One region of the Klenkia terrae genome, then DNA from elsewhere that is predicted to be linked to it. Evidence: riboswitches for the same ligand, from Rfam matches in the RefSeq annotation. Region 1 holds a riboswitch; each other region holds the start of a gene.
The links. A riboswitch is a leader RNA that binds a small molecule or an ion and turns the genes downstream of it on or off. The one in region 1 is predicted to bind S-adenosylmethionine.
Positions count from the first base shown of each region.

Region 2: another riboswitch for S-adenosylmethionine. It lies ahead of thrC (threonine synthase); the one in region 1 lies ahead of UXQ13_RS20200 (bifunctional o-acetylhomoserine/o-acetylserine sulfhydrylase).
Region 3: another riboswitch for S-adenosylmethionine. It lies ahead of UXQ13_RS13385 (aminotransferase class V-fold PLP-dependent enzyme); the one in region 1 lies ahead of UXQ13_RS20200 (bifunctional o-acetylhomoserine/o-acetylserine sulfhydrylase).
Region 4: another riboswitch for S-adenosylmethionine. It lies ahead of UXQ13_RS19410 (GNAT family N-acetyltransferase); the one in region 1 lies ahead of UXQ13_RS20200 (bifunctional o-acetylhomoserine/o-acetylserine sulfhydrylase).

Region 1 is NZ_JBAPLV010000029.1:18,512-26,073, reverse strand. It holds gene metX (homoserine O-acetyltransferase MetX) at 1-835, opposite strand, end outside; gene UXQ13_RS20200 (bifunctional o-acetylhomoserine/o-acetylserine sulfhydrylase) at 837-2,123, opposite strand; SAM riboswitch class IV at 2,168-2,284, opposite strand; gene UXQ13_RS20195 (DUF6630 family protein) at 2,319-2,765, opposite strand; gene UXQ13_RS20190 (ABC transporter ATP-binding protein) at 2,785-4,572, opposite strand; gene UXQ13_RS20185 (MarR family winged helix-turn-helix transcriptional regulator) at 4,654-5,076, shown strand; gene tatA (Sec-independent protein translocase subunit TatA) at 5,117-5,398, shown strand; gene UXQ13_RS20175 (zinc-binding dehydrogenase) at 5,412-6,428, shown strand; gene UXQ13_RS20170 (HNH endonuclease signature motif containing protein) at 6,699-7,562, shown strand, end outside.
Region 2 is NZ_JBAPLV010000001.1:191,725-199,286, reverse strand. It holds gene UXQ13_RS01005 (iron-siderophore ABC transporter substrate-binding protein) at 1-415, opposite strand, end outside; gene groL (chaperonin GroEL) at 609-2,234, opposite strand; gene UXQ13_RS00995 (hypothetical protein) at 2,421-2,888, opposite strand; gene thrC (threonine synthase) at 3,028-4,335, opposite strand; SAM riboswitch class I at 4,348-4,464, opposite strand; gene UXQ13_RS00985 (HAD family hydrolase) at 4,498-5,319, shown strand; gene UXQ13_RS00980 (ABC transporter permease) at 5,324-6,187, opposite strand; gene UXQ13_RS00975 (alpha/beta fold hydrolase) at 6,184-7,562, opposite strand, start outside.
Region 3 is NZ_JBAPLV010000014.1:661-8,222, reverse strand. It holds gene UXQ13_RS13415 (NtaA/DmoA family FMN-dependent monooxygenase) at 1-677, shown strand, start outside; gene UXQ13_RS13410 (GNAT family N-acetyltransferase) at 674-1,369, shown strand; gene UXQ13_RS13405 (LLM class flavin-dependent oxidoreductase) at 1,352-2,425, opposite strand; gene UXQ13_RS13400 (methionine ABC transporter ATP-binding protein) at 2,789-3,796, shown strand; gene UXQ13_RS13395 (methionine ABC transporter permease) at 3,793-4,452, shown strand; gene UXQ13_RS13390 (MetQ/NlpA family ABC transporter substrate-binding protein) at 4,488-5,303, shown strand; SAM riboswitch class IV at 5,399-5,511, shown strand; gene UXQ13_RS13385 (aminotransferase class V-fold PLP-dependent enzyme) at 5,551-6,918, shown strand; gene UXQ13_RS13380 (OsmC family protein) at 6,983-7,228, shown strand; gene UXQ13_RS13375 (OsmC family protein) at 7,238-7,453, shown strand.
Region 4 is NZ_JBAPLV010000026.1:54,812-62,373, forward strand. It holds gene UXQ13_RS19395 (GAF domain-containing protein) at 1-1,260, shown strand, start outside; gene UXQ13_RS19400 (YciI family protein) at 1,309-1,599, shown strand; gene UXQ13_RS19405 (FAD/NAD(P)-binding protein) at 1,607-3,424, opposite strand; gene UXQ13_RS23715 (putative leader peptide) at 3,465-3,542, opposite strand; SAM riboswitch class IV at 3,639-3,750, shown strand; gene UXQ13_RS19410 (GNAT family N-acetyltransferase) at 3,968-4,510, shown strand; gene UXQ13_RS19415 (amino acid ABC transporter permease) at 4,507-5,478, shown strand; gene UXQ13_RS19420 (amino acid ABC transporter ATP-binding protein) at 5,475-6,254, shown strand; gene UXQ13_RS19425 (ABC transporter substrate-binding protein) at 6,330-7,307, shown strand; gene UXQ13_RS19430 (ABC transporter substrate-binding protein) at 7,324-7,562, shown strand, end outside.

The sequences.
Region 1 (7,562 bases):
CGTAGCTGCCGGCGTCGAACCGGCGGGCCAGCTTGGTGGCGTGGTGCTCCAGGTAGCTGGCCACCGCGAAGCGGCCGTCGTCCTGGACGTCGTGGCCGAACCGGGTCTCCAGCTCGAAGGCGCTGCGGTAGGTCAGGTGGGCGATCCGCCGGGCGGTGCCCAGGCCGGCGACCGGCCCCTCGCCGGCGGCGTAATCCCCGCCGGCCCACCGCGGGTCCGACGTCACGGCCACCTGCTGCGTGGTCTGGGTGCCGATCTGGTCGGCCGTGGCCACCGCGCCCGAGGCCAGGAAGAACAGCCGGGCCACCTGGTCCGGGCGGGACACCGCCCACTCCAGAGCCCGCATCCCGCCCATCGACCCGCCGATGACCGCGGCCCACCGGTCCACGCCCAGCGCGGCGGCCAGCCGGGCCTCGACCTCGACCTGGTCGGCGATGGTGATCTCGGGGAAGCGGGAGCCCCAGGGCCGGCCGTCCGGCGCGGCCGACGACGGCCCCGTCGTCCCCTGGCAGCCGCCCAGCACGTTGGCGCAGACCACGAACGTGCCGGCCAGCGGGGCGCCGTCCCCGATCAGGCCGTCCCACCAGCCGGGGGTGGGCTGGCCCGGTCCGGTCGGCCCGACCACGTGGCTGTCCCCGGTCAGGGCGTGCTCGACCAGGACGGCGGGGTCACCCGGCGTCCCCCAGGTCTCGTACGCCACCCGGACGGCGGGCAGCGAGCCGCCGCGCTCCAGCTGCAGCGGGCCGACGTCGGCGAACCGCCGGTCCCCGACCGGGTCGCCCTCGACCCAGCCGCCCGAGCGCGCGGGCAGCCGGGTCGAGGGCGCGCCCGTCACCTCAGGCGCTCTTCGCGGCCCGGAAGCCGGCGTCGAGGTCGGCGAGGATGTCCTCGATGCCCTCCAGGCCGACGGCGAGGCGGACCAGACCCGGGGTGACACCGGTGGTCAGCTGCTCCTCGGGGGTCAGCTGGGAGTGCGTGGTCGAGGCCGGGTGGATCACCAGGCTGCGCACGTCGCCGATGTTGGCCACGTGGCTGTGCAGCTCGAGGGCCTCCACGAACGCCTTGCCGGCCTCGACGCCGCCCTCGATCTCGAACGCGAGCACCGCGCCGGGGCCCTTGGGGGCGTACTTCTGCGCGGCGGCGTGCCACGGGGAGGAGGCCAGGCCGGCGTAGTGCACCGACTGCACCTCGTCCCGGGCCTCCAGCCACTCGGCCACCCGCTGGGCGTTGGCCACGTGCCGGTCCAGCCGCAGCGACAGCGTCTCGATGCCCTGCACCACCAGGAAGGCGTTGAACGGGCTGATCGCCGGGCCGAGGTCGCGCAGCAGCTGCACCCGGGCCTTGAGCGCGAAGGCCGGCGCACCGAGGTCGGCGTAGACCACGCCGTGGTACGTCGGGTCGGCGGTGGTGAACATGGGGTGCTTGCCCGCGGTCCAGTCGAAGTTGCCGCTGTCCACGATCACGCCGGCCACGGCGGTGCCGTGCCCGCCCAGGTACTTCGTCGCCGAGTGCACCACGATGTCGGCGCCGAACTCGATCGGGCGGATCAGGTACGGGGTGGCGATCGTGTTGTCCACGATCAGCGGGACGCCGTTGCGGTGCGCGACCTCGCTGACCGCCGAGATGTCCAGGACGTCGCCCTTGGGGTTGCCGATGGTCTCGGCGTAGAAGGCGCGGGTGTTGTCCTGCACCAGGGACTGCCAGGCCTGCGGGTCGTCGGGGTCCTCGACGAAGGACACCGTGATGCCGAGCTTGGGCATCGAGTGGTGCAGCAGGTTGTAGGTGCCGCCGTACAGCGACGCCGAGGCCACGATGTGGTCCCCGGCCTCGGCCAGGTTGAGGATCGCCAGGGTCTCGGCGGCCTGCCCGGAGGAGACGGCGAGCGCGGCGACGCCGCCCTCGAGCGACGCGACGCGCTGCTCCAGCGCGTCCTGCGTCGGGTTCATGATCCGGGTGTAGATGTTGCCCATCTCGGCGAGGGCGAACAGGTCCGCGGCGTGCTGGCTGTCGCGGAACTGGTAGCTCGTCGTCGCGTAGATCGGCAGCGCCCGGGCGCCGGTGGTGGGGTCGGGGCTGGCTCCGGCGTGGATCTGCCGGGTCTCGAAGCTCCAGTTGTCGCTCATGCGCCGTCCTCCTGGGTGTCGGGAGGGCCCGCGGCGCGCGGGCACTCCGTCGGTTGCCGGGCGGCGGGTGCCGTCCGACCGGCTCTTCCCCTGGGAGCACCGCAGACGGAGTAGCGGTTGCCGGGCAGCAAGCCAGGTGCTTGTCGCTGCCTCTCGTGAGCCACAGAGGATGGTAGAGGGGTCCGGGCCCCCGCGTCACCCGAGGGTGGTGTCGTGCCCCAGCTCCTGCGCCAGGCGCTCGATCTCGGCCTTGTCGGCGGCCGGGACGACGACCAGCGGGTAGGCGTCGGACTCCTCGGCCAGGTGCACCAGGCAGAGCCCGGCCGGTGCGAGCACCGCGTCCGCGGCCCGGACGGCGGTGGGCACGTCGCCGTCGGTGTCGGTGACCGGGCCGAGGTCCAGGCGGGCCCGCACCACCCGGGGCACCCGGGTCAGCGCGTCGGCCAGCTCCTCGCCCTGGTCGCCGGCGTCGAGGTAGGCCAGCGCGCCGACGTCGTCCAGGCCGTCGAGCAGGGCGGTCCAGGGGTCGGCGGGTGGGTCGTCCAGGGTGGCCTGCACGGTCGGCCAGAGCTCGGGGTCGTCGTCGAGCAGGGCGCACAGGCGCTCCCAGCGGGCGCGGGTCGCGGCGTCGGGATCAGGCACCCGTCGACGGTAGAGGTTCCTACGCCGGGACGGCGACAGCCCCGGCCAGCGCGGCGTACCGGCCGCCGGCGGCGACCAGCTCGTCGTGCGTGCCCTGCTCCACCACCCGGCCGTGGTCCAGCACCGCGATGGTGTCGGCGTCGCGGACGGTGGACAGCCGGTGGGCGATGGTGATCGTCGTCCGGCCGCGGGCGACCTCGTCGAGGGCGGCCTGCACGGCGCGCTCGGTCTCGTTGTCCAGCGCGCTGGTGGCCTCGTCGAGCACCAGCACCCGCGGGTCGCGCAGCAGCGTGCGGGCGATGGCCAGCCGCTGCTTCTCCCCGCCGGAGAACCGGTGGCCGCGGGCGCCGACCATCGTGTCGTAGCCGTCGGGCAGCGCGGCGATGACCTGGTGCACCTGGGCCCGCCGGGCGGCCTGCTCGATCTCCTCGTCCGTGGCGTCGGGCTTGGCGTACCGCAGGTTCTCCCGGATCGTGGTGTGCAGCAGGTAGGTCTCCTGGCTGACCACGCCGACCACCCGGGCCAGCTCGGCCAGCGACAGGTCGCGGACGTCGACGCCGTCGATGGTCACCCGGCCGGTGGTCACGTCGTTGAGCCGGGACACCAGCGAGGCCAGCGTGGACTTGCCCGACCCTGTCTCGCCGACCAGGGCCAGCGTGCTGCCGGCCGGGACGACCAGGTCGACGTCGGTGAGGGCGGGGCGGTCGCCGTCGTAGGAGAACCCGACGTGCTCGAGCCGGACCTCGCCGCGGACGTGCGGCAGGGCGACGGGCTGGGCCGGGTCGTCGATGTCCACCGACAGGTCCAGGTACTCGAACACCCGGCTGAACAGCGCCATCGAGGTGATCAGCTGGCCGCCGACGTCCAGCAGGCCCATCAGCGGGCGGAAGAGTGTGCCCTGCAGCGCGGTGAAGGCGACCAGGGTGCCGATCGTCATGCCGCCCGACGTCGCGGGCAGGCCGGCGAACAGGTAGATCAGCGCCGGGATCCCGGCGAACACGATGCTCATGGTGGCCATCCGCCAGCGGCCGGCCAGCTGGGAGCGGACCTCGAGGGCGGCCAGCTCCTCCGACGTGCGGGCGAACCGCTGCGACTGCGCGGGGCCGGTGCCCAGGGTCTTGCCGAGCTGGACGCCGGAGATCGACAGCCCCTCCTCGACCTGGGTCTGCATGTCGGCCATGCGGCGCTGGCGCTCGCCGGTGACCTCGCGGCGCATGAGCGCGACCTTGCGGGTCAGCCAGATCGCCGGGGGCAGCACGACGAGGGACAGCAACGACAGCCGCCAGCTCAGCGCGGCCATGGCGACCACGGTGCCGACGACGGTGGTGGCGTTGGAGGCCAGGCTCGTCGCGGTCGAGGTGACCACGGACTGCATGGAGCCGATGTCGTTGGTCAGCCGGGACTGCACCTCACCGCCGCGGGTGCGGGTGAAGAAGCCCAGCGACTGGCGCTGCAGGTGGGTGAAGACCGACGTGCGCAGGCCGTGCATGACCTTCTGGCCGACGGTGGTCGACAGCCAGGTCTGGACGACGCCGAGCAGTGCGGTGGACGCGGCGACGGCGACCATGCCGGCCACGGCCCAGGCGAGCAGCCGGACGTCGGAGTGCGGGAGCGCGTCGTCGATGACGGTGCGGACCAGGAACGGGGTGGCCAGGGCGATCAGCGAGCTGAGCACGATCAGCGCCATGACGGTGCCCACCTGGAGCCGGTGGGGGCGGAAGAGCGCCAGCACGCGTCGGAAGGACACGGGGGAGCGCTCGAGCTGTGACTTGTCGGCCGCGGCGGGCCGGGTCTCGGGGCGTGGCATCCACGTCCCCCTCTCTGTCGGCGATATTGGTGAGGTTACCTCACGGTGAGGTAATGCTCGTTGTTCCGCTAGCATTCCCGCGTGCCCAACCCCGTCCCCGACGACGACCTGGGCGAGCTCATCGTCCGCGCGGCCCGTTCGTTGCGCGGTCGCTGGCGCGAGGTGCTCGAGCCGTGGGACCTCTCGCCGCACCAGGTCCGGGCGCTGATGGTCGTCGGGCGCACCGACGGGCTGCGGCTGTCCGGGCTGGCCGAGGCGCTGCGCATCGCGCCGCGCTCGGCGACCGAGGTGGCCGACGCCCTCGCCGGGCGCGAGCTGGTCGAGCGGGTGCCCGACCCCACCGACCGGCGTGCGGTGCTCGTCCGGCTCACCGACGGCGGTCGTCGGGTGCTCGACGAGGTGCGGACAGCCCGCGCCGCGGACTCCCGGGCCGCGCTGTCCGGCCTCCCCGCGGCCGACCGCGCCGAGCTGGCCCGGCTGCTCCGTCGCTTCGTCGACGGCTGACGTCCAGCTGCTGCACAGGTCGGCGGTGCACCGTGGGGGCATGAACCTGGGTGCACCCGAGATCGGCCTCATCGTGCTGGCCGTCTTCCTGCTCTTCGGCTACAAGAAGCTGCCCGACGCCTCCCGCTCGCTGGGGCGCTCGCTGCGGATCTTCAAGGGCGAGATGGGCGGCATGAAGGACGACGACGCTCGCGCCGCAGCTGCTCCTGCCGTCCCGGACCTGGAGCGCGAGGCCGCCGAGGCCGAGGCCGCCGCACTGGAGGCCCGCGCCCGGGCCGCCCGCGCCCGCGCCGACGCGCAGCACCCCCAGCTCCCCGCCTGACATCCTCGGGGCCGTGCGCGCCCTGGTGTTCGAGGAGTTCGGTGGCCCGCTGACCGTCCGCGAGGTGCCCGACCCGGCGCCGTCCGCGGGCGGGGTGGTGGTCGAGGTCGGTGCCAGCGGCGTCTGCCGCAGCGACTGGCACGGCTGGTCGGGGCACGACCCGGACGTCGTCCTGCCGCACGTGCCCGGGCACGAGCTGGCCGGGACGGTGGCCGCGGTGGGGGCCGACGTCCGCGGCTGGTCGGTCGGCGACCGGGTCACGGTGCCGTTCGTCTGCGCCTGCGGCAGCTGCCCGCCGTGCCGGGAGGGCGCCGGTCAGGTGTGCCTGCGGCAGACCCAGCCCGGGTTCACCCACTGGGGCTCCTTCGCGCAGCTGGTCGCCCTCGACGCCGCCGACGTCAACCTGGTCGCCCTGCCCGAGGACCTCGCGATGCCCACCGCGGCCGCCCTCGGCTGCCGTTTCGCCACCGCCTTCCGCGCGGTCACCGGGGTCGGCCGGGTGGCGCCGGGGGAGTGGGTCGCCGTCCTGGGCTGCGGCGGGGTGGGGCTGTCCGCCGTGCAGGTCGCGGTCGCCGTCGGGGCGCGGGTGGTCGCCGTCGACCCCGCGCCCGGTGCGCGGGAGCTGGCCGCGGCGATGGGCGCCGAGCACGTGCTGCCCTCGGCGGAGGGCGTCGTCGAGCTGACCGGCGGGGGCGCGCACGTCGCGCTGGACTGCCTGGGTTCCCCCGCCACCTGCGAGGCGTCGATCCGCTCGCTGCGCCCGCGCGGACGGCACGTGCAGGTCGGGTTGCTGCCGCCCGCGCAGGGCCGGGCCGTCGTCCCGATGGAGCTGGTCGTCGCCCGCGAGCTGGCCGTGCTGGGCAGCCACGGCATGGCCGCCGCCGACTACCCCGCGATGCTGTCGATGATCGCCGCCGGCCGGCTGCGCCCGCAGGACCTGGTCACCCGCGAGATCGACCTGGCCGATGCCGGTGCCGCCCTGGTCGAGGTCGGCCGGACGCCGGGCGTCACGGTCGTCACCTCCTTCTGAGCCGGCCGCCGCTGCGTGGCGAGCTGTCGATCGACGCTGGCTGATCACCCCGATCGATCACCAGCCATCGATGGGCGGATGTGGCGGTTGACCTCGGTTTTCTTGTTGTCCGATGACCACATCGGCGGTAGACTTCGAACACCTGATCGAACGGACGCGGGGTGTGGGATGGGTCTGGACGGCACTGCCCCTGCCCCCGCGCCCCGCTGGATGCTCGAGCCCCTCGCCCCCGGAGCGCTGGGCGCCGAACGACCGGCAGCTACCTCGCCGATGATCGCGGCGCAGCGACTGCCCGAACCACCACCTGAGGACGTCGCGACAGCCATCGCCGCGGCCCTGTCCGCCGCCGGTGCTGGACTGGGCCCCGGGACCTCGTCGGCCGAGCTGCTGGGCCGGGCCCGTGGACTGGCCCGCCTGGTGGGCATCGCCCAGACCGAGCTCGCCCGCGTCGTGGCCCACGCCGAGACCCTCGACGCCGCCGCTGCCGACGGGCTGACCGGGATGAAGCCCTGGCTGCGCGGGCACGTCGCCGCCAGCGGCCCCGAAGCCGCCGCCGTGCTGGCAGCCGGACGCCTGATCGACCGGATGACGGTGCTCGGTGCCGCCTCGGCCACCGGCGCGGTCACCGCCGGTCAGCTCGCCGTCGTCGGGAAGATCCTGACCGCCGACGTGTGGGCCACCGCTGACGCGGCCGGGGTCGACCTGACCGCGGTGGACCGGGTCGTCACCGACACCGCGGTGCAGGCGCCGCGGACGCTGGCTCAGGTGTGCCAGCGGATCGCCGACATCATCGACCCCGACGGTCCCGAGCCGGTCGACCCGACCGAGGGTCGGTCGCTGCGGATCACCCGCCGCCCCGACGGCTCCCGCATCCTGCGCGGATCGTTGGATGCCGCCGGCGGGGAGAAGGTCGAAGTAGCCCTGGAGGCCATCGCCGCCGCCGGGCGCTGCGAGGGTGACCTGCGCACCCCCGACCAGCGTTCAGCCGACGCGCTGGTCCAGCTCGCCGACCTGCAGCTGGCCGCCGGGAACCTGCCCGTGCTGCGCAAGAGCCGCCCCCAGCTGACGACGTTGATCCAGCTCGAGGACCTCGCCGACCCCACCACCCAGCACGCCGCCACCCGCCTGGGCTCC
Region 2 (7,562 bases), on a different contig from region 1:
CGTAGGTGCTCTCGTCGATGAAGGAGTAGACGCCCAGGATCAGGTCGGGCTGCAGCGCGGCGATCGCCTCGAGGTCCAGCTCCTCGGCACCCACGGTCGGCAGGGGCTCGTCGGGCAGCAGGTCCACCGCCCAGGGCCGGGTGTTCGCGTCGTAGCTCAGGTACTCGCGGACGCCGACGGGGGTGACACCCAGCGCGAGGGCGAAGTCCTGCTCGTTGAAGCCGATGGTCACCACGCGCTCGGGCTCGGCCTCGATCGTGGTCTCGCCGAAGGTGTGCTCGATGGTCACCGGGAAGGCGCCGTCGGACGACGAGGACCCCCCGGCGGCCGGGGTCTCCTCGTCGGAGCTGCCGCAGGCGGTCAGGGTCAGCGCCAGGGCGGCGGTGGCGAGGGCGGCCAGGGGACGACGGGTCATGAGGGGGTGCGCTCCAGGGTGGGGCCGACGGGTACCGGATGAGGTTAGCCTGCCCTTGCCAACCGCTCGGACCCCGGGCTGTGCACACGCTGTGCGGGACGCCGAACGGGGCGGCCTCCTCGTGGAGACCGCCCCGTCCGGGCAGTGCAGGTGGTGCTGGTGCCGGCTCACGCCGGCGGTGGTGCGGCGGGACTCAGAAGTCCATGCCGCCCATGCCGCCGTCGCCACCGGGCATCGCCGGCGCGGACTTCTCCGGCTTGTCGGCGATGACGGCCTCGGTGGTGAGGAAGAGCGCCGCGATGGAGGCGGCGTTCTGCAGCGCCGAGCGGGTGACCTTGGCCGGGTCGATGATGCCGGCGGCGACCAGGTCGACGTACTCGCCCGAGGCAGCGTTCAGGCCCCAGCCGATCTCGGAGTTGCGGACCTTCTCCGCCACGACGCCGCCCTCGAGGCCGGCGTTGATCGCGATCTGCTTGAGCGGGGCCTCGAGGGCCACGCGGACGATGTTCGCCCCGGTGGCCTCGTCGCCGGTCAGCTCGAGCTTCTCGAAGACGGAGTAGGCCTGCGCGAGCGCGACGCCACCCCCGGCGACGATGCCCTCCTCGACGGCGGCCTTCGCATTGCGGACGGCGTCCTCGATGCGGTGCTTGCGCTCCTTGAGCTCGACCTCGGTCGCGGCGCCGGCCTTGATGACGGCGACGCCACCGGCCAGCTTGGCCAGGCGCTCCTGCAGCTTCTCGCGGTCGTAGTCGGAGTCCGACTTCTCGATCTCGGCGCGGATCTGGTTGACCCGACCGGCGATCTGGTCCTGGTCGCCGGCACCCTCGACGATGGTGGTCTCGTCCTTGGTGACGACGACCTTGCGGGCGCGGCCCAGCAGGTCGATGCCGGCGTTCTCCAGCTTGAGGCCGACCTCCTCGGAGATGACCTGGCCACCGGTGAGGATGGCGATGTCGCCGAGCATGGCCTTGCGGCGGTCACCGAAGCCGGGGGCCTTGACGGCGGCCGACTTGAAGGTGCCACGGATCTTGTTGACCACCAGGGTCGCGAGGGCCTCGCCCTCGACGTCCTCGGAGATGATCAGCAGCGGCTTGCCGGACTGCATGACCTTCTCCAGCAGCGGCAGCAGGTCCTTGACCGAGCTGATCTTGGAGTTGACGACGAGCACGTACGGGTCGTCGAGGACGGCCTCCATGCGCTCGGTGTCGGTCACGAAGTAGGGCGAGGTGTAGCCCTTGTCGAAGCGCATGCCCTCGGTGAGCTCGAGCTCGAGGCCGAAGGTGTTGCTCTCCTCGACGGTGATGACGCCTTCCTTGCCGACCTTGTCCATCGCCTCGGCGATGAGCTCGCCGATGGCCGGGTCAGCGGCGGAGATGGAGGCGGTGGCAGCGATCTGCTCCTTGGTCTCCACGTCCTTGGCGGTCGAGAGCAGGTACTCGGAGACGGCGGCGACGGCCTTCTCGATGCCCTTCTTCAGGGCCATCGGGTTCGCGCCGGCGGCGACGTTGCGCAGCCCCTCGCGGACGAGGGCCTGGGCGAGCACGGTGGCGGTGGTGGTGCCGTCACCCGCGACGTCGTCGGTCTTCTTCGCGACCTCCTTGACGAGCTCGGCCCCGATCTTCTCGTACGGGTCCTCGAGCTCGATCTCCTTGGCGATGCTCACACCGTCGTTGGTGATGGTGGGGGCACCCCACTTCTTCTCCAGCACGACGTTGCGGCCCTTGGGGCCGAGGGTGACCTTGACGGCGTCGGCGAGGGTGTTCATGCCCCGCTCGAGGCCGCGGCGGGCCTCTTCGTCGAAGGCGATCATCTTGGCCATGTGGTGGTGTCCTCCATGCGTGGCTCGCTGCTGGTCGGGCGGCGCCCGCGACGGACGGCACCTGCACCGTGGACGCTCCTGCGGCCCACGTGCCGATGCCTCACCGGCCCGACCTGGTTGGCACTCAGATGCTCCGAGTGCCAGCCCGAGTCTGGCACTCGACCCAGGCGAGTGCAAGAACGGGGGTCACCCCCGCCGTCGGCGGAGCACCTCGCCGGCGGCCAGGTCCAGAAACGCGACCAGCACGGCGGCCACCACGAGGGCCAGGACGTACACCCAGAGGTAGAGCGCCAGGACGCCGAGCAGGGGCCCGGTGTACCCGGACAACCCGGCCACGCCGAGCACGTACCAGACCCACGGGCCCACGACGGCCAGGCCGAGCACCGTCGACCAGCGACCCCCGCGGGTCTGCGGCCGGGTGCCGAACCGGCGTGCGACGGCCCCGACGACCAGCAGGCCCACCAGCACGGCCGCCAGGGGTCCGCCGACGGCCCGCTCCCCCGCCCCGGCGACCAGCAGGACGAGCGAGATCACCACGAGGACGACGGCCAGCGCGACGTGGCCGACCAGCAGCGCGGGCGCCCACGACCGCGGCCGGACGACGACCGGCACCGGTCGGGGCACCTGGCGCGAGGGCTCGGAGGGCGTGGTCACCGCGCCGGCCTCCGGCCCCACGCCGGCGCCCGGCGCAGCCTGGGTGGACCCCCCGCGCAGACCCTCACCCCAGGTCGTGGACTGGGGTGAGGAGCCACGGGGTGGGTCGACCCAGGTTGCGGCACCGACGCGGCCGACCTCAGGCGATGAGGCCGGCCTCGCGCAGCGAGCGCAGCGAGGGCTGCACGTGGTGGGTGGGGCCGACGACCGGGGCGAGCGGGTCGAGGGTCTTGAGCCCCTCGCCGGTGTTGAGCACCACCGTCTCCTGCGCGGGGTCCAGCAGCCCCTTCTCCACGAGCTGGCGGAGCACGGCCGTGGTCACCCCGCCCGCGGTCTCGGCGAAGACGCCGGTGGTGCGGGCCAGGTCGCGGATGCCGGCCACGATCTCGTCGTCCCCGACCCGGCCGACCGAGCCACCGGTGCGCCGGATCGCGTCCAGGGCGTAGGGCCCGTCGGCGGGGTTGCCGATGTTCAGGCTCTTCGCGATGCCGGTCGGCTTCACCGGCTTGACGACGTCCCAGCCGTTGTCGAACGCGGTGGCGATCGGGTCGCAGCCGGCCGACTGGGCACCGAAGACCTTCCAGGGGGTGTCCTCGACGATGCCGGCGGCCACCAGCTCCTTCCAGGCCTTGTCGACCTTGGTGAGCAGCGACCCCGACGCCATCGGGATCACGACCTGGGCCGGGATGCGCCAGCCGAGCTGCTCGGCGATCTCGTAGCCCACGGTCTTGGAGCCCTCGGCGTAGTAGGGCCGGACGTTCTGGTTGACGAAGGCGCAGTCCTCGAACTCGTCGGTCTCGGCGAGCTCGCTGGTCAGCCGGTTGACGTCGTCGTAGGAGCCGTCGACGGCGACGAGGGCCTGGCCGTACACCGCCGACTGGACGATCTTGCCGGGCTCCAGGTCGCTGGGCACGAACACGAACGAGGGCAGGCCATTGCGGGCGGCGTGGGCGGCCACCGAGTTGGCCAGGTTGCCGGTCGAGGCGCAGGCGATCTTGGCGTAGCCGAACCCCTTGGCGGCGGTGGCGGCCAGGCTGACGACGCGGTCCTTGAACGAGTGCGTCGGGTTGGCCGAGTCGTCCTTCACCCACAGCGGGGCGGTGAAGCCGAGCTCGTCGCCCAGCCGCTGCGCCCGCACCAGCGGGGTCATCCCCGGGTCCAGGCTCACCCGGTCGGCCGGGTCCTGGCCGGTGGGCAGCAGCGGGGCGTAGCGCCAGATGTTGTGCGGGCCGGCCTCGATCTGCTCGCGGGTGACCGCGCGCATGAGCTCGGGGTCGTAGTCGACCTCGAGCGGGCCGAAGCACTCGGCGCAGGCGTGCTCGGCGATCAGGCCGAAGGTGGCACCGCAGTTGCGGCACACCAGCCCGCGGGCCGGGTTGGCGGCGACGGTGGTGGCGGGGCCGGTGGTGGTGGGGCCGGTGGTGGCCTCGGGAGCGGTCAGGGTCATGCGACGACTACCTCCTCATCTTCCCTGCGCCGGGTCGTCGACCGCGCAGGACGGATGGGGCACCTGCTGCTCGCGCAGTGGTTGCCGGGGCTTCATCGGGCCGTGTCCCTCTGCCCCTCTGGATGAGTGGAACGCCCCGGACCTTACTGCAGGATGGGCGCCGTGCCCGCAGCCATCGTCTACACCGACCTCGACGGCACGATGGTCGGCCCGCGCGGGTCCTTCGTGCACACCGCCACCGGGGAGCTCACCGCGCAGCCCTGGACGGCGCTGCTGGAGCTGCACCGGGCCGGCGTGCCGCTGGTCCTGGTCTCCGGGCGCACCCACGCCCAGCTGCAGGAGGCCGGCCGGGTCTTCGCCGTCGACGGGCACATCGCCGAGCTGGGCTCGCTGGTGAGCTGGGCCGGCGGCCGGGAGACCCACCTGCTGACCGGCGACCTGCCCGCGGAGTTCGCCGGGCGCACCCCGGTCGAGGTGATGGCCGGGCTCGGCGTGGTGGACGCGCTGGTGGCGGCCTGGCCGGGGCAGCTGGAGTGGCACTCCCCCTGGCACGCCACGCACACCGGCGACGCCATGCTCCGCGGCCGGGTGGGCACCGCCGAGGTCGACGCGTGGCTCGCCGACCGCGGCTGGGGGTGGCTGACCCTCAAGGACAACGGCCGGGTCCCCCGCACCTCGCGGATGACGCTGGACGTCGAGGGCGACCCGCACGTCTTCCACCTGATGCCGCGCGGCATCGGCAAGGGCTCCGCGATCGCCTGGGACCTGGCCCGGCGCGCGATCGACCCGGCCGACGCGGTGGCGGTCGGCGACTCGGTCAGCGACCTGGAGATGGCGCCGGCCGTCGGTCGGCTGTTCATCACCGCGAACGGCGCCGCCGTCCCCGGCATGGCCGAGGCGATCGCCGCCCTGCCGGACGTGGCGGCGACCGCCGGCGCGATGGGTCTCGGCTGGGCCGAGGCCGTCCGCGCCGCCCTCGGGTAGCTGCCTAGCTCGTGACGTCGCGGCGGGCGAAGTGCCGGAAGGCCAGCGCGGTGAACACCGCCGCGTAGAGCAGCGACTGGATGACCCCGCGGTACAGGTCCCCGCTGTCGACCGGGGTCTGCAGCAGGTCGGTCCAGGCGAACTCCTCGGCGGTCGGGAAGTAGTCCCTGATGCTGCCCAGCTGCTCGACCTGGTCGAGGATCGCGAAGACGAACATCGTGAACACCGACCCGCCGACCGCGGCCAGCGGCGCGTCGGTCACCGTGGACAGCCAGAACGCCAGCGTGCCCACGACCAGCAGGTGGACGGCGAGGTAGCCGACCATCCCGGCCAGCCGGAGCATCCCCTGGCCCTGGTCGATGCTGATCCCGATCGGGGTCTGGATGTCCTCGAAGCCGAACGCGATGCCGCCGGCGACCACGGCCACCACGGTGACGGTCAGCAGCGCCGACACCGACAGCACCAGCGCGGCCAGCCACTTCTGCCGGAGCAGCCGCATCCGCGGCACCGGGGTGGCCAGCGCGTAGCGCAGCGACCCCCACTGCGCCTCGCTGGCCACGGTGTCGCCGAAGAACAGCGCGTAGACGACCACCAGGAAGAACGAGGTGGTCGCGAACAGCACGAACAGGGTGAAGTTCAGCCCGGACGACGTCGCGACGTCGACCAGGTTGAGCCGGCTGTTGGCCTGCGCGTCCTCGCTGGCGCCCAGCTGCAGGGCGGCGATGAGCAGCAGCGGCAGCGCCACCATCAGCGCGAAGACGCCGATCGTGCGCCGCCGCTTGAACTGCCGGCGCAGCTCGACCGACAGCCGCAGGGTGCGCTCGGGCCGGTAGCCGGCGACGGCCCCGGTGGACTGGACGGTGCTCACGAGCTCTCCCCCACCAGCGACAGGAACGCGTCCTCCAGGCGGCGACGCGGGGTGACCTGGTCGACCCCGATGCCGGCCCCGACCAGGGCGGCGACCGCCGAGGCCCGGGAGGCACCGGCCAGCTCGACGACCAGGCCCTCGTCGGCGCGCTCGACCGAGGCGCCGTCCAGGCCCTCGAGGACGGCGACCGCGCGGTCGGCGTCCGCCGGGTCCTCGAGCACGACCAGCACCGCTCCCCCGGTGCCGACGATCTCCTCGACCGTGCCCTCGGCGACCTTCTGGCCCTTGGCCATCACGACGACGTGGCTGCAGGTCTGCTCGATCTCGGCCAGCAGGTGGCTGCTCACGATGACCGTGCGGCCGGTCGCCGCGTAGTCCTGCAGCACCTCGCGCATGGCGTGGATCTGCGGCGGGTCCAGCCCGTTGGTCGGCTCGTCGAGGACGAGCAGGTCCGGCAGGCCGAGCATGGCCTGCGCGATGGCCACCCGCTGGCGCATGCCCTGGGAGTAGGAGCGGACGCGCTTGTCCAGCGCCGTCCCGAGGCCGGCGATGGCGATCGCCTCGTCCAGGTGGGCGTCGGCCAGCGGCCGGCCGGTGGCCGCCCAGTACAGCTCCAGGTTGTCCCGGCCGGACAGGTGCGGCTGCAGGCCGGTGCCCTCGACGAAGGAGCCCAGCCGGGACAGCACCGGGGCGCCGGGGGTGGCCGGGTGGCCGAAGACGGAGATGGTGCCCTCGGTCGGCCGGATCAGGCCCATGAGCATCCGCAGCGAGGTGGTCTTGCCGGCGCCGTTGGGGCCCAGCAGGCCGAGCACCTGGCCGCGGCGGACCTCGAAGGACAGGTCGCGGACGGCGGTGAAACCGTCCTTGTAGGACTTGGTCACCCCGGAGAAGCGCAGCGGCACGTCCTCGCCGTCGGGCTCGACGACCGACAGCTGCTTCCGGCGCCGGGCGCCCCACAGCTTCGCCACGACCACCCCGGCCAGGCCGAGCGCGACCAGCACGCCCAGCAGCACCCACCAGCGGGTGGCGCCAGAGGCGGTGCTGACGGTGCCGTCGACGGTGGGGGCGGCCAGCGCGGCGCCGTCGGCCAGCCCGACGGCGTAGACGCCGGACTCGGCCGGCGCGGCGAAGGCCTGGTCGGTGGAGGAGACCAGCACGCGCATCGTGTGGCCGACCTCGAACCGGTGCACGATCCCGGGCAGGGTCACCTGCACCTCGGTGGGCGCGGTCGGGTCGGTGGACAGCCCGGTCAGCGACAGCGGGGCCACCAGGCCCGAGGGGAGGGTCTGGCTGCCGTCGGCCGAGACGTCGTAGAGCTTGGCGAACAGCGTCGCCGTCCCGGTCGGCGAGGACACGGTCAGCGTGGTGGTGGCCG
Region 3 (7,562 bases), on a different contig from region 1:
ACGTGATCTTCTCCCGGCACAGCACGCTGGAGGCCGGGCAGGCGTTCTACGCCGACGTCAAGGGGCGGCTGCCCCGGTTCGGCCGCTCCCGCGACGAGCTGCTGATCATGCCGGCGGCGACCTTCGTGCTCGGCGACACCGAGGCCGAGGCCGCCGAGCTCGCCCAGGAGGTCCGGCTGGCCCAGGTCTCCCCGGCGACGGCGATCACGTTCCTCGAGCAGCTGTGGAACCGGGACCTGTCCGACCACGACCCGGACGGCCCGCTGCCCTCGGTCGACCCGGTGGTCGGGGAGAACACCATCGCCCGGGGCCGGGCCAGCGTGCGCATGCACCGCGACCCGGTGGCCACGGCGAACGAGTGGCGGGCGAAGGCCGAGGCGGAGCACCTGACCACCCGGGAGCTGATCGTCGAGGTCACCGGTCGGCAGTCCTTCATCGGCACGCCGGCCACGGTGGCCGCCACCATCGACGAGTTCGTGCAGTCCGACGCCAGCGACGGCTTCGTGCTCGCCCCGCACATCACCCCGGGCGGGCTGGCGCCGTTCGTCGAGCAGGTCGTGCCGCTGCTGCAGGAGCGGGGCGTCTTCCGCACCGACTACGAGGGGACGACGCTGCGCGACCACCTCGGCCTGCCGCTGCGCGACCGCGACCAGGGCGCGCGGACACTGGCCGGGTGACCGAGGCGCATCCCCTGGACCAGGCGGCCTGGTCCTCCCTGATCGGCCCGCATGACCGGTTCGCCGAGCGGGTCGGCCGGGTGGCGCGCTACCCGGCCGACGTCTGCCCGTTCGGCGCGCTCCCCCCGGACCCGAGCGACCAGGACTGGGCGGACGTCGCGGCGCTGGCGGGTCCCGGCGGCGCCGTCGTGCTCACCCTCCCGGCGACCGCGCCGGCCGGGTGGACCGAGCTGTTCGCCATCCCCGGGGTCCAGCTGGTGGACGACGGCATCGCGGCCACCCCCGACGGGGAGGCCGTGGTGCTGGGGGTCGCCGACGTCCCGGAGATGACCGCGCTGGTCGAGCGGACGAAGCCCGGGCCCTTCCTGCCGCGCACCCGCGAGATGGGGACCTACCTGGGCATCCGCCGGGGCGGGGAGCTGGTGGCGATGGCGGGGGAGCGGCTGCACCCACCGGGCTGGACCGAGATCAGCGCCGTGTGCACCGACCCCGGCCACCGCGGGCAGGGGCTGGGTACCCGGCTGGTGCTGGCCGTCGCGCACGGCATCCGCGAGCGCGGGGAGACCCCGTTCCTGCACGCCTCGGCCAGCAACACCGGGGCGATCGCGCTGTACGAGCACCTGGGTTTCCGGCTCCGCCGGACGACGACGTTCGCCGGGTTCCGGGCGCCGGGGTCAGCGCAGGAGGGGTAGCACCTCCTCGCCGACCCGCCAGGCCTCCTCGAGGTGCGGGTAGCCCGACAGCACGAACTCGTCGAACCCGAGCTCGGCGTACTCGCTGATCCGCTCGGCGACCTGCTCGTGGCTGCCGACCAGTGCGGTGGCGGCGCCCTCGCGGACCAGCCCGATCCCGGCCCAGAGGTTGGGCGCCACCTCCAGGGACCGGGCACCGTCCCCGGTGCTGCCGCCGTGCAGCGAGGTCATCCGGGCCTGGCCGACGGAGTCCATCCGGGCGAAGCGCTCCTGGGTGGCCGCGATCGCGCTCGCCGGCATCCCGGCAAGCATCCGGTCGGCCTCCGCCCAGGCCTCCTCCGGGGTGTCCCGGCTGACCACGTGCAGCCGGATGCCGAACCGCAGCTCCCGGCCGACGGCCGCGGCCTTGGCCCGCACCCGGTCCAGCCGCCCGCGCACCATCGCCGGCGGCTCGCCCCAGGTCAGGTAGGTGTCCACGTACCGGGCCGACACGTCCTCGGCCGGCCCGGACGCGCCGCCCAGGTAGATCGGCGGCGCGGTCTCCGGCGGGGTGGTCAGCCCGGCGCCCTCGACCCGCACGTGCTCGCCGGCCAGGTCGAACCGCTCGCCGGCGAAGCTGCGCCGGACGACGTCGAGGAACTCGGCGGTCCGGGCGTACCGGGCGTCGTGGTCGAGGAAGTCGCCGTAGGCCCGCTGCTCCACCGGGTCGCCGCCGGTGACGACGTTGAGCCGCAGCCGCCCGCCGGACAGCCGCTGGAACGTGGCGGCCTGCTGCGCGGCCAGCGTGGGCAGGATGAACCCGGGCCGGAAGGCGACCAGGAACTCCAGCCGCTGCGTGCGGTCCAGCAGCGCCGCACAGGTCACCCAGGCGTCCTCGCACCCGGACCCGGTCGGGGTGAGGACGGCGGTGAAGCCGGCCTGCTCGGCGGCCCCGGCGACGGCGCCCAGGTAGTCCAGGGTCGGCCGGCGCCGCAGCGCCGCGGCGTCGTGGCCCCGGTCGGTGGTGGCCGGGCCGACGTCCCGGCTGTCGCCGCGGGTGGGCAGGAACCAGTGCATCTCCACCGGTGGAGTGCACCACGCCGATCGGGATGGTCGACTCGGCGGGCCGCGGCGGCGGGGCATCCGACCAGCGGATCGACGGCCGAGGGAGGGGCAGACCACCGGCATCGAAGGTCCACGACGGCTGAGGGGTGCCTCACACAAAGTGCACCTGGTTTGTGGGGATTGCACCTGTGAGGGCACCATGGACGGGTGCACCGGCTGCTCCTGACGCGCGACCTCGCCGTCGACCTGGCCGGCACCGCCAGCTGGCTCTGTCGCTGACCCGCCGCACACCCCTCTCTCGCCGCGCCGCCGACCCCGGGCACCTGCCTGCCCGCGTCCGCGCCGACCGCCTCATCCCTGCGAGGAATCCGCTCCGTGATCGAACTGAACGACGTCCGCAAGGTCTTCCCGGCCCGCGGCCGCGGCCCCGAGGTCGTGGCCCTGGACGGCGTAGACCTGACCGTCCGGGCCGGTGACTTCGCCGGCGTGGTCGGGCCCTCGGGCTCGGGCAAGTCCACCCTGATCCGGCTGGTCAACCTGCTCGAGCGGCCCACGTCCGGCACGGTCACCGTCGACGGCCGGGTGCTCACCGACCTGCCGGCCGACGAGGTCCGCCGGGCCCGCAGCTCGATCGGCATGGTCTTCCAGCACTTCGAGCTGATGGACTCCCGCACGGCCGCGGCCAACGTCGAGCACCCGCTGGAGCTGGCCGGCGTCGGCCGCGCCGAGCGCCGCCGTCGGTCGGGCGAGCTGCTGGACCTGGTCGGGCTGGGCGACCGCGCCCAGGCCCGCCCCGCGCAGCTGTCCGGCGGGCAGAAGCAGCGGGTGGCCATCGCCCGCGCGCTCGCCGCCCGGCCCACCGTGCTGCTGTGCGACGAGGCCACCTCCGCCCTGGACCAGGCCAGCACCACCGGCGTGCTGGAGCTGCTGCGCCGGGTCCGCGACGAGCTCGGGCTGACGGTCCTGCTGATCACCCACGAGATGGCCGTGGTCAAGGCCGTCTGCGACACCGCGGTGCTGCTGGAGGCCGGCCGGGTCGTCGACGGCGGCCGGCTGGACCAGGTGCTGGCCCGCGGGGACTCCCCGCTGGCCGCCGCGCTGCTGCCCGCCCCGGTGGCCGACCACCGGGTGGCGGGCACCCTGCTCCGGGTCACCGTCACCGACACCGCGCCCGAGACCCACGTGCTGCAGGTGCTCGTCGGCCGGCTCGGCCTGGACGTCGAGGTCGCCGGCGGCTCGGTGGAGACCGTGGCCGGCGGGCGGCACGGCCGGCTGCTGCTGCGGGTCACCGGCGCCGACCAGAGCGGGCTGGACCGGGCACTGGCCCAGCTGCGCGACGACGGTTCCCGGGTGGAGCGCGTCGCGGCGGAGGTGGCCCGGTGAGCGACTGGTCCCGGATCGCCCCGCAGCTGCTCGACGCCACCGGCGAGACCCTCTACATGGTCGCGGTCGCCACCGTGATCACCGTCCTGCTGGGCATCCCGCTCGGCGTGCTGCTCACCGTCACCGGACCCGGCGCGCTGGCCCCGCGGCCGGTCCTGCACCGGGTGCTCGGCCTGCTGGTCAACCTGGGCCGGTCCCTGCCGTTCATCATCCTGCTGGTCCTGGTCGCCCCGCTGACCCGCGGCCTGGTCGGCACCACGATCGGGTCGACGGCGGCCATCGTGCCGCTCACCGTCGGCGCCGTCCCGTTCCTGGCCCGGCTGGTGGAGACCAGTCTGCGCGAGGTCTCGCACGGCAAGGTCGAGGCCGCGCTGGCCATGGGCGCCCGCCGCCGGGACGTCGTCCGCACGGTGCTGCTGCCCGAGGCGCTGCCCTCCCTCGTCGCCGGGACGACGGTCACCGTCGTCGCGCTGATCAGCTACTCGGCCATGGCCGGCGCCATCGGCGGCGGCGGCCTGGGCGACTTCGCCATCCGGTTCGGCTACCAGCAGTTCCGCACCGACATCACCCTGCTCACCGTCGCCCTGCTGCTCGTCGTCGTCCAGGCGCTGCAGTTCGGCGGCGACACCTGGGCGCGCCGCCTGGCGCGCCGATGACACCCGCCCGTCCCGACCCGTTGGAGAACCGCACCGTGCGTCGCCTCGCCCTGACCCTGTCCGCCCTCACCGCCACCGCGGTCCTCGCCGCCTGCGGGGGCGGCGACGCCGAGATCTCCGCGCCGGACGAGCCGCTGCGCGTCGGCGCCTCGCCGGTGCCGCACGCGGAGATCCTCCGGTTCATCGACGAGAACCTCGCCGAGGACGCCGGCCTGGACCTCGACGTCGTCGAGTTCACCGACTACGTGCAGCCCAACGTGGCCCTCGACGACGGCTCGCTGGACGCGAACTTCTTCCAGACCGTGCCCTACCTGGAGGAGCAGGAGGCCTCCGCCGGCTACGACTTCACCGCCCTGGAGCCGGTGCACGTCGAGCCGCTGGGCATCTACTCGGAGTCGCTGACCGACCTGTCGCAGCTGGAGCAGGGCGCGACCGTGGCGATCCCGAACGACCCCACGAACGCCGCCCGCGCGCTCCGGCTGCTGGAGGCCAACGACCTGGTCGTGCTGGCCGACACCGGTGACGCCGCCCCCACCTCGTTGGACGTGGAGAGCAGCCCGCTGGACCTGGAGATCTCCGAGGTCGAGGCCGCCCAGGTGCCCCGTTCGCTGGCCGACGTCGACATCGCGGTGATCAACGGCAACTACGCCATCGACGCCGACCTGTCCCCGGCCGACGACTCCCTGGCGCTGGAGGAGGCCGAGGGCAACCCGAACGCCAACCTCCTGGTGGTGCGGGCCGGCGACGAGTCCGACGAGCGCATCCAGACGCTGGAGGAGCTGCTGCACTCCGACGAGGTGCGCCAGTTCCTCGAGGACGAGTACGACGGTGCGGTCATCCCCGCGTTCTGATCCCGCTGCCGCCCGGGCCGGTCGGACAACCGGCCGGGCGCGCGCAGACCAATGCGCATCAAGTCGATCGGGATTGACTGGTAGGGTCTACGACAGGTCACGAGTGCCAGCGCGAAGCCCCGGCTCGCTGGTCGGCAACCCTTCCACCGCGATGGGGTGCTCCGGGTGACGACCTGGCGGCTGCGCAGCGCAGCCGCAAGCGCGGGTCCCGTCGCGAGCACGGGCCCCTGACCTCCAGGAGTCCTCGATGTCCGTCCTCCTCGACCGCCGCACCACCCCGGCCCTGCTGCCCACGGCCGACGCGGCCACCAGCGTCCCGCTCGTGACCGGCGGGTCGGTCGGCTACGCCAACCTCGACGTCGCGGCCAGCGCTCCCGCCCTGGCCTCCGTGGCCGCCCGGGTCGCCGAGGCCCTGCCGCTCTACGCCAGCGTGCACCGTGGCGCGGGCTACCTCTCCCAGGTCTCCACCGCGCTCTACGAGTCGGCCCGGGACACCGTGGCCGCGTTCGTCGGGGCCCGGTCCGACGACGTCTGCGTGCTCACCCGGAACACCACCGACAGCCTCGCGCTGCTGGCCGGCTGCCTGCCCGCCGACGGCGCCGTCCTCGTGCTGGACGTCGAGCACCACGCCGACCTGCTGCCGTGGCAGCAGCGCTCCCGCGACCTGTGCGACGTCCTCGAGGCGGCACCGACGGTGGCCGGGACGCTGTCCCGCCTGGCCGACGCGCTGGCCGCCCGGCGCTACGTGCTCGTCGCGGTCACCGGTGCCTCGAACGTGACGGGGGAGTCCCTCCCGCTGCGCCGGGTCACCGAGCTGGCGCACGCCGCCGGTGCCCTGGTGGTCGTCGACGGCGCCCAGCTGGTGCCGCACCGCCGGTTCTCCCTCGTGGAGTCCGGTGCGGACTGGGTCGCGTTCTCCGGCCACAAGCTCTACGCACCCTTCGGCACCGGCGCGCTGGTCGGCCGGCGGGACTGGCTGGACACCGGCCGGCCCTACCTCCCCGGCGGCGGCGCCGTCGCCCAGGTCGACGTGGACGCGACGACGTGGGTGGCGGCCCCGCACCGGCACGAGGGCGGCTCGCCCAACGTGCTCGGCGCGGTCGCGCTGGCCGCCGCCTGCGACGAGCTCGCGGCCCTGGCCCCCGGCGCGCTGGAGGACCACGAGCGGGCGCTGCGCACCCAGCTGGTCGACGGGTTGTCGCAGGTCGACGGGGTGCGGCTGCTGCGCATCTGGTCGGACTCGGTCGACCCCACCGGCGTGGTCAGCTTCACCGTCGAGGGCGCCGACCCGGGCCTCGTCGCTGCCTACCTCTCCGCCGAGCACGGAATCGGCGTCCGGGACGGCCGGTTCTGCGCGCACCCGCTGGTGGCCCGGCTCGGCGTCCCCGGCGGAGCGCTGCGGGCCAGCGTCGGCGTCGGCACGTCCGCGGACGACGTCGCCCGGCTGGTCGAGGCGGTCGCCCGGTTCGTCGCCGAGGGGCCCGCCGTCGCCTACGCCGTCGTCGACGGGCGGCACCAGCCGGTGGCCGACCCGCGTCCGGTGGCCGGGCTGGCCGGCGCCGACCTGTCCGCGGTCGCCCGCGGCGCCGGTTGCGGACCTGCCCCGACCCGCTGAACCGCCCCCCGAACGCCCGCCGAACCCCGGCGGACAGATCCCCGAGCACCGAGGAGAACCACCCGTGGCCACCCGTCCCAAGGCGAGCGTCGTCCCCTTCACCCACCACGCGGAGGGCACCGGCGTCGGCCAGCGCGTGACCGTCGGCGGCGACGCCGGGCACGAGTTCGACGTCGACACCTACCCGGCGTTCGGCGGCGCGGACGCCTCGCCCAGCCCGCTGTCCTACGCGCTGGCGGCGCTGAGCTCGTGCAACCAGATCACCGCCTCCATCGTGGCCAAGGAGCTCGGCGTCGCGCTGGGCGCCTAGACCTTCGACGTGCAGGGCGACCTGGACACCGCGGTCATGGTCGCCGGCGAGGAGGGCAACGCGAACTTCGACGCCGTCACCGTGCGGGCCACCGTGGCCACCGACGCCGACGAGGAGACGTTCGCGAAGCTCCAGGCCGAGACCGAGCGGCGCTGCCCGGTCACCCAGCTCTTCCAGCGGTCGGGGCTCGAGTACACGAGCGACTGGACCCGCACCGCCCTCTGACCGCGACGGGCCAGCCTGCCGACCACGGCGGGCTGGCCCAACGCGATCCCGGTCAGCGCGGGCTCGGCATGACGCGCGCCGTCATTGACGCACCGCGTTATGCTGGACC
Region 4 (7,562 bases), on a different contig from region 1:
GGGCTGTCCGGCCGCGCCTGGTCCGGCCGTGACCTGGTGGTCACCAGCGACCTCGGCGAGGTCGTGGACTGCGTGCGCGCACCGGTCGCCCAGCGGGTCGGCATCCGGTCGGGCATCTGCTTCCCGCTCTTCGCCGACGGGCAGGTCACCGGCACCATGGACTTCTTCTGCATGAAGGAGCTCACGCCGTCCCCCGGCCGGCTGCGCACGCTGCGCCTGGTCGGGACGCTGGTCTCCCAGGCCATCGCCCGCTTCGCCGCCGCCGAGGCCGAGGCGAAGACCGCGCAGGACGTCGCCGCCGTGACGACCGTGCTGCAGGAGCTGACCACCGCCACCGACGCCGGGACGGCGCTGCGGATCGCCCTGGACACCATCCGGGAGGGCTTCGGCTGGATCTACGGCTCGTTCTGGCGGGTCGACGCCTCGGCGGGCGTGCTGCGCTTCGACCGCGAGTCCGGCGACGCCGGCCCGGAGTTCCGCGCGGTCACCCTGTCGGCCACCTTCGCCCCCGGCGTGGGCCTGTCCGGCCGCACCTGGCGCAACCGCGACCTGTTCTTCGTCCCCGACCTGGGCCAGATGACCGACTGCGTGCGGGCACCGGTGGCGCAGCAGGCCGGCGTGCGCTCCGGGGTCTGCCTCCCGGTGGTCGCCGGCGGCGCGATCATCGGCACGATGGACTTCTTCGCCACCTGGACCATGGTGCTGTCGCCCGGGCGCGAGGCGGCCCTGCGCAACACCGCCTACCTGCTGGGCCAGGCCCTGGACCGGATCGCCGCCACCGAGCGGCTGGCCACCGCGGGCAAGGAGCTGGTCGTCTCCATCGAGGAGGTCGAGCGCAACGTGCTCTCGGCGACGAACGTGGCCAGCGAGGGCCGCACCCTGGCCGAGGAGGCCAACCGGGTGGTCGCCGCGCTCGGTGAGTCCAGCCAGCAGGTGGGCCAGGTCGCGCACACCATCGGCGCCATCGCGGCGCAGACCAACCTGCTCGCCCTGAACGCCACCATCGAGGCCGCCCGCGCCGGCGAGGCCGGCCGCGGCTTCGCGGTCGTGGCCAACGAGGTCAAGGAGCTGGCCCGGGAGACCGCGGTGGCCACCACCGACGTCACCGCCAAGATCACCGCCATCCAAGAGCAGGTGGACGCCGTCGTCAGCTCGCTGGCCTCGATCGGCGGCGTGATCGAGACGATCAACGAGACCCAGGCGGTCATCGGCGGGGTGCTGACCGAGCAGGTCGCGGTCACCCGGGCGATCCTCGACTGATCCCGGGCAGGCAGGATCGGGGCCCCACCCCTGCACCGAGGAGTCCCCGTGATCGTCGCCGTGACCTACCGCTACACCGAGGACGTCGCCCTGCGGGACGAGGTCCGCGCCGAGCACCGCGACTACCTGCGCGGGCTGGCCGACGCCGGCTCCCTGCTGCTCAGCGGACCGTTCGGGGCCGGGGCACCGGCCGGGGCCCTGCTGCTGTTCCGCGCCGAGGACGAGGCACAGGTGCAGGGCTGGCTGGACGCCGACCCGTTCGCCGTCCGCGGGGTCGTGGCCAGCTCCACCCTGGCCGAGTGGGACCCGGTGCTCGGCTCGCTGACCGGCGCCCTCTGACCGGTCCTCAGGCGGCGTGCGCCGCCTGGGCCGGGACCAGCGCCCACAGGGCGGCCGCCAGGGCGTCGTCCTGGTGGAAGAAGGGGGCGTTCGTCCGCGGCCGGGCGAACGCGGCCACCTGGGCGCCCGACGTCCAGAAGCCCACCGCGTGCACCCGGGCGGCCGACCGGCCGTGGCGGTCCACCAGCCGGTAGCCGGCGTCGACGTGCAGCCGCCCGGTGCCGGGCTGCTCGGCGGCGGTCCCGCGGGCCTGCAGGGCGCGCAGCAGCGGGTCGGTGGTCCGTGCGACGTCGACGGCGGGCACCCGGGCCTCGACCAGCGCAGTCGCGGTGGTCACCTCGTCGGTGCTGGCCGAGCGGGCGACCCAGCGGTCGCCCTCCAGCGTCACCACGGTGTCCGCACCGGTGAACCGGACGACGCCGGCCTCGCACAGCGCCAGCAGTTCCGCCAGCCGCGGGGACGGCGGTCCGCTGGCGAGGTGGCTGAACAGGTTCATCCACCAGCCGCTGACGTCCTCGCGCGCCGACCGCTCGGTCAGCCGGCCGGCCCGCACCAGCCCGGCGATCGTGCCGTGGCAGAACAGCAAGGCGGTGAAGACGGCCTGGTCGGCGCTGTGCGCCGGGTCGGCGGCGCGGGCCAGGTCGGCCCGGACGTAGCCGCGGACCCACTCCTGCAGCTGCTCGCCGGTCGCGAACCGGGCTCCGGCCAGCGGGCGGTCCAGGGCGGCGAGGTCGAACCGGTCGGCCGGGTCGAGGACCGCCGCGGCCCACGGGTCCTCGCCGGCGGCGTACCGCGCGGCGAACTCCTCCCACGGCATCGCCACCCGCTCCGGGTGCGCCCGGAACAGCTCGGTGGCGTGCGCCCAGCCCAGCTCGCGGGCGATCACCGGGGCCAGGTCCGCCCGCAGGTCCAGCGGGCGGTCGCCGAACCGGGCGGTCAGCTCGTCGGGGGTGAAGAAGCGCAGCGGGACCGGCGGGCCGGCCCAGTCGTAGTCGAGCTTGGCCTTGTAGGGGGTGCCGCGGCGGGAGCCCACGTGCAGCACCGGCTCCTGCCCCGAGGGCAGGTAGACCAGCCGGCCGTCCGGGTCGGTCCGGAACCGTCCCCCGCGACCGCCGGTCAGCAGGGTGACCAGGTCGACGAAGGCCAGCCCGGCCCCGCGGACCAGCACGTCCTCACCCGGGCGGAGCACGGAGAGGTCCAGGTCGGCGGTGTAGGCGGTGGGCACGTGGGTCAGCCCGGCGGCCGCGGCGGCGTCGGCCAGCTCGACCTCGCCGTCGGTGCGGGTGCGGTCGAGGTGCCCCTGGGCGAGCACGACGGTGTCGACGTCCAGCCGGCCGCCGTCGGCGAGCTGCACCTCGACGGCGGTGCCGTGCTCGACCAAGTCGACCGCCCGGGTCCGGTGCCGGTGCACCGTCACCCCGGGCAGCGCGGCGAGGCGGTCGAGCACCCACCCGAGGTAGCCGCTGACCAGCCGGCGGGACGGGAAGGTGCCGGGGGTGGTCCGGCGGGCCTGCGCGCCGTCCTCGCCGGGCAGCTGCGCGCCGACGTCGGCGGCCCACTGCGCCACGGTGGCGCCGGGGACGACCCGGCCGGGCACCGTGACGGAGTCGTCGGGCAGCACGGTGACGTCCCGGGCCAATGAGTTGGCCCACAGCAGGTCAGACTGCGCGGTCCGCCAGACCCGTCCGCCGCCGGGCGGGAACGGGTCTACCAGGTGCACGACGAGGTCGTCGCCACCCGCCCGGGAGGCGAGGCGCTCGAGGACGCCGACGGCGGTGGGGCCGGCACCGACGAGGGCGACGGTGAGGGTGTTCGGGCTGGTCACGAGGGGACTCCGGGGCTGGCGGCGGACGGTGGGCGAGGGCCTACCGACAGCGGCCCAGCGCGCTGCCGGTGCGGCACAGGTCCACGTGGCGACGGCGGACGAGCGGCTGGTCGGGCATCGCGGACCTCCTCTCCGGAGCGGGTGGACGACCTCATTCTCCACCAAGTCGATCGGATTTGACGCATCGGCCCGGGTTGTCCTACGTTCCTGCACAGGTTCTGAGCGCCAGCGACAAGCCCCGGCTCGCTGGCCGGCAACCCTCCGCTGCGGTGGGGTGCCCCGGGTGACGACCTGGCGACGGTGCACGACTGTCGCAAGTGCAGCCCCGCCGGTCGGCGGGGGACGAGGAGACGACGTGGAGATCACCGAGACCGCCCCGCGGTCCGTGCTGCTGCCTGTCCTCCTCCTGGTCGGGCGGCGGGTCATCGACCTGGTCCGTACCGACAGCGCGCTCTGTCGCTGACCTGTTCCCGCGCTCCCCCACCCACGCCCGGACATCTCCCTCCCCGGGCGGGGTCCCGGCACCGTCCCAGGAGTCCCCGCATGTCCTCAGCACGCCTGCTCGGCGTCGGCGCCGACGTCGACGTGGTCGTCGTCCACCCCGACGACCCCCTGGCCCGACCCCTGTTCGCCGAGCTCGCCGTGGAGTACGACCGCCGCTACGGCGACCTGTTCGGCGGCGCCGAGCAGGAGCTCACCCGCTACCCGGTGGAGCAGTTCACCGCGCCGCTGGGTGCCTTCGTGCTGCTGCTCGAGCACGGGGTCGCCGTGGCCGGTGGCGCCTTCAAGCCGCACCCGGACGACGGCACCGTCGAGGTGAAGCGGATGTGGACCGCCGCCGCCCACCGCCGGCGCGGGCTGGCCCGCCGGGTGCTCGCGGAGCTGGAGGCGGTGGCCCGGGACCGGGGCGCCGCCCGCGTCTTCCTGACCACCGGACCCCGGCAACCCGAGGCCCGGTCGCTCTACCTGGCCGCCGGCTACACCCCGCTGTTCGACCCCGCCGTCCCCCGGCCCACGGACCTCGCGACCCTCCGGTCGCTCCCGGTCGCCGAGCGCATCTACGCCTTCGAGAAGGACCTCACATGACCCTGCTGGAGAACCGCGCCGACGCCCCGCCGGCCGGCACGCCCTACGACCGCCTCACCGTGGTCAAGGCCAAGAACCCCGGGCGGTGGGTGGCCACCGCGGTGGTCGCCGTCCTGCTGGCCATGGTGGCGAACTCGCTGATCACCAACCCCCGCTGGGAGTGGGGCGTCGTCTGGGCCTACCTGGGCGAGGTCTCGATCGTCGAGGGCGTCTGGATGACGATCAAGCTGACGCTGATCACCGCCGTCCTCGGGTTCGCCCTGGGCACGGTGCTCGCGCTGATGCGGCTGAGCCGGTCCCCGCTGCTGCGGGCGGTGAGCTGGGGCTACACCTGGGTGTTCCGCTCGGTGCCGTTGATCCTGCAGCTGCTGCTCTGGTACAACCTCGCCTACCTGTACCAGTCGCTGGACATCGGCATCCCGTTCGGCCCGTCGTTCGCGTCGGTCGAGACGCTGTCGCTGATCGACAAGTTCGGCGCCGCGATCCTCGGCCTGGGGCTGCACCAGGCCGCGTACTCGGCGGAGATCGTCCGGGCCGGGATCCTCTCGGTGGACCAGGGCCAGCACGAGGCGGCGGCGAGCCTGGGCATCCCGCGGCGCCGGCAGTCCACGAAGATCGTGCTGCCGCAGGCGATGCGGACCATCGTGCCCACCGCGGTCAACGAGATCATCGGCCTGTTCAAGGGCACCTCGATCGTCTACGTGCTGGCCCTCGGCGAGCTGTTCTACACCGTCAGCGTGATCTACGGCCGGACCCAGCGGGTGCTACCGATGCTGGTGGTGGCCGCGATCTGGTACGTCGTGCTGACCACCGTGGTGACGGTGATCCAGTACTACGTCGAGCGGTACTACGCCAAGGGCGCGGTCCGCACGCTGCCGCCGACACCGCTGCAACGGCTGCGCGGCAACCTGACCGCCGGGCTGTCCCGCGTCCGGTCCACCTCCGACCGCGACCCGGTGACCCGGTGACCGCGGTGCAGGCCCGCCCGGGCCGCGTCGAGGTGCACGGGGTGCACAAGTCCTTCGGCACCCACGAGGTGCTGCACGGGGTCGACCTGGTCGTCGAGCCGGGCAGTGTGACCGTCGTCCTGGGGCCGTCCGGGTCGGGCAAGTCGACGCTGCTGCGGTCGATCAACCACCTGGAGACCGTGGACCGCGGGTTCGTGGCGCTGGACGGCGAGCTGGTCGGCTACCGCCGCAAGGGCGACAAGCTGCACGAGCTCAAGGAGAAGGAGCTGCTGCGCCAGCGCACCCGGTTCGGCTTCGTCTTCCAGTCCTTCAACCTCTTCCCGCACCTGACCGCCCTGGAGAACGTCGTCGAGGCACCGGTCTCCGCGCAGGGCCGGCCACGCCGCGAGGTCGAGGCCGAGGCCCGCGAGCTGCTGTCCCGGGTCGGGCTGGCCGACAAGGCCGACGCACACCCCCGGCAGCTGTCCGGCGGGCAGCAGCAGCGGGTGGCGATCGCCCGGGCGCTGGCGATGAAGCCCGCCGTCCTGCTGTTCGACGAGCCCACCTCGGCGCTGGACCCCGAGCTGGTCGGCGAGGTGCTGGCCGTCATCGCCGACCTGGCCCGCACCGGCACCACGATGATCGTGGTCACCCACGAGATCGGCTTCGCCCGGCAGGCCGCCGACCAGATCGTCTTCATGGACGACGGCCGCGTCGTCGAGCAGGGCACCCCCGCCCAGGTCCTCGACGACCCGCAGCACGAGCGGACCCGGGCCTTCCTGGCCAAGGTCCTCTAGCTCCCGCCCCCTACCCCCCGACGGCGCACCCGCGTCGCCGGTAGTCGAAGCACGCCCAGAAGAGGAAGAACCACCGTGACTGCACACCTGCGACGCAGCACCGTCGCACTGTCCCTGGCCACCGCCGCGCTCCTGGCCCTCGGGGCGTGCAGCAGCAGCGCCGAGATCGAGGAGGAGGCCCGGACCGGGGACGCCGCCGACGGCGCCGCCATCTCGGTGAACACGAGTCCCGAGCAGGACCGCATCCACTCCACCGTCGACCCCGCCGCGGTGGCCCTGCTCCCCCCGGGCGCGTTCGACGACGGCGTCCTCCGGGTCTCGGTGACCCAGGGCGCCGTACCGCTGGCGTTCTACGCCGACGACAACTCCACCGTGATCGGCAGCGAGACCGACCTGGCCACGCTGTTCGGCGACGCCCTCGGCCTGCAGGTCGAGTTCGTGGTCAACGACTGGTCGAACTGGCCGCTGTCGGTCCAGTCCGGCGACGTCGACGCGGTCATCTCCAACGTGACGGTCACCGAGGAGCGCAAGCAGCTCTACGACTTCGCCACCTACCGGTCCGACGTGCTCGGCTGGCTGGTCGGCGCGGACTCCGGCCTGCAGATCTCCTCGGCACCCGACATCGCCGGCCTCACCGTCGGAGTCGCCTCGGGCACCAACCAGGAGCAGATCCTGCTGGCCTGGGACGCGGAGAACGTGGCTGCCGGCCTGGCGCCGGTGACCATCGACTACTACCCGAAGTACGACGACGCGATCCTGGCGCTGCAGTCGGGCCGGCTGGACGCCTACGTCGGGCCCAACCCGACGGCGGCCTACAGCGCGGCCACCGCACCGCAGGACTTCGCCATCGCCGGCACCACCAGCGGCGGCTGGCCGGCCACCGCCGACATCGCGGTCACCACCGTCCGGGGCAACGGCTACGCCGCGGCCTTCCAGGCGGCGGTCGACCACGTCATCGCCGACGGCACGTACGCCGAGGTCCTGGCCCGCTGGGGCCTGCAGGACGAGGCCGTCGACAGCTCCCAGCTCAACCCGCCCGGCCTGGGCGCCTGACCGAATGAGGATCCACGTGAAACCCCTGCGCATCGCCGCTGCCCTGCCCGTCGCCGCCGTCCTGCTGCTGACGGCCTGCACCAGCTCCGCCGACATCGAGGCGGAGGCCCGGGCCGACAGCACCGGCTCGTCGGAGACCGTCCTGGTCGTCGACACCTCGCCGGAGCAGGCCGACCGCGTCCGCACCGACGAGGACCCGGACGCCGCCGAGCTCGTGCCCGCCGACATCGCCGAGGACGGCGTCCTCCGGGTGGG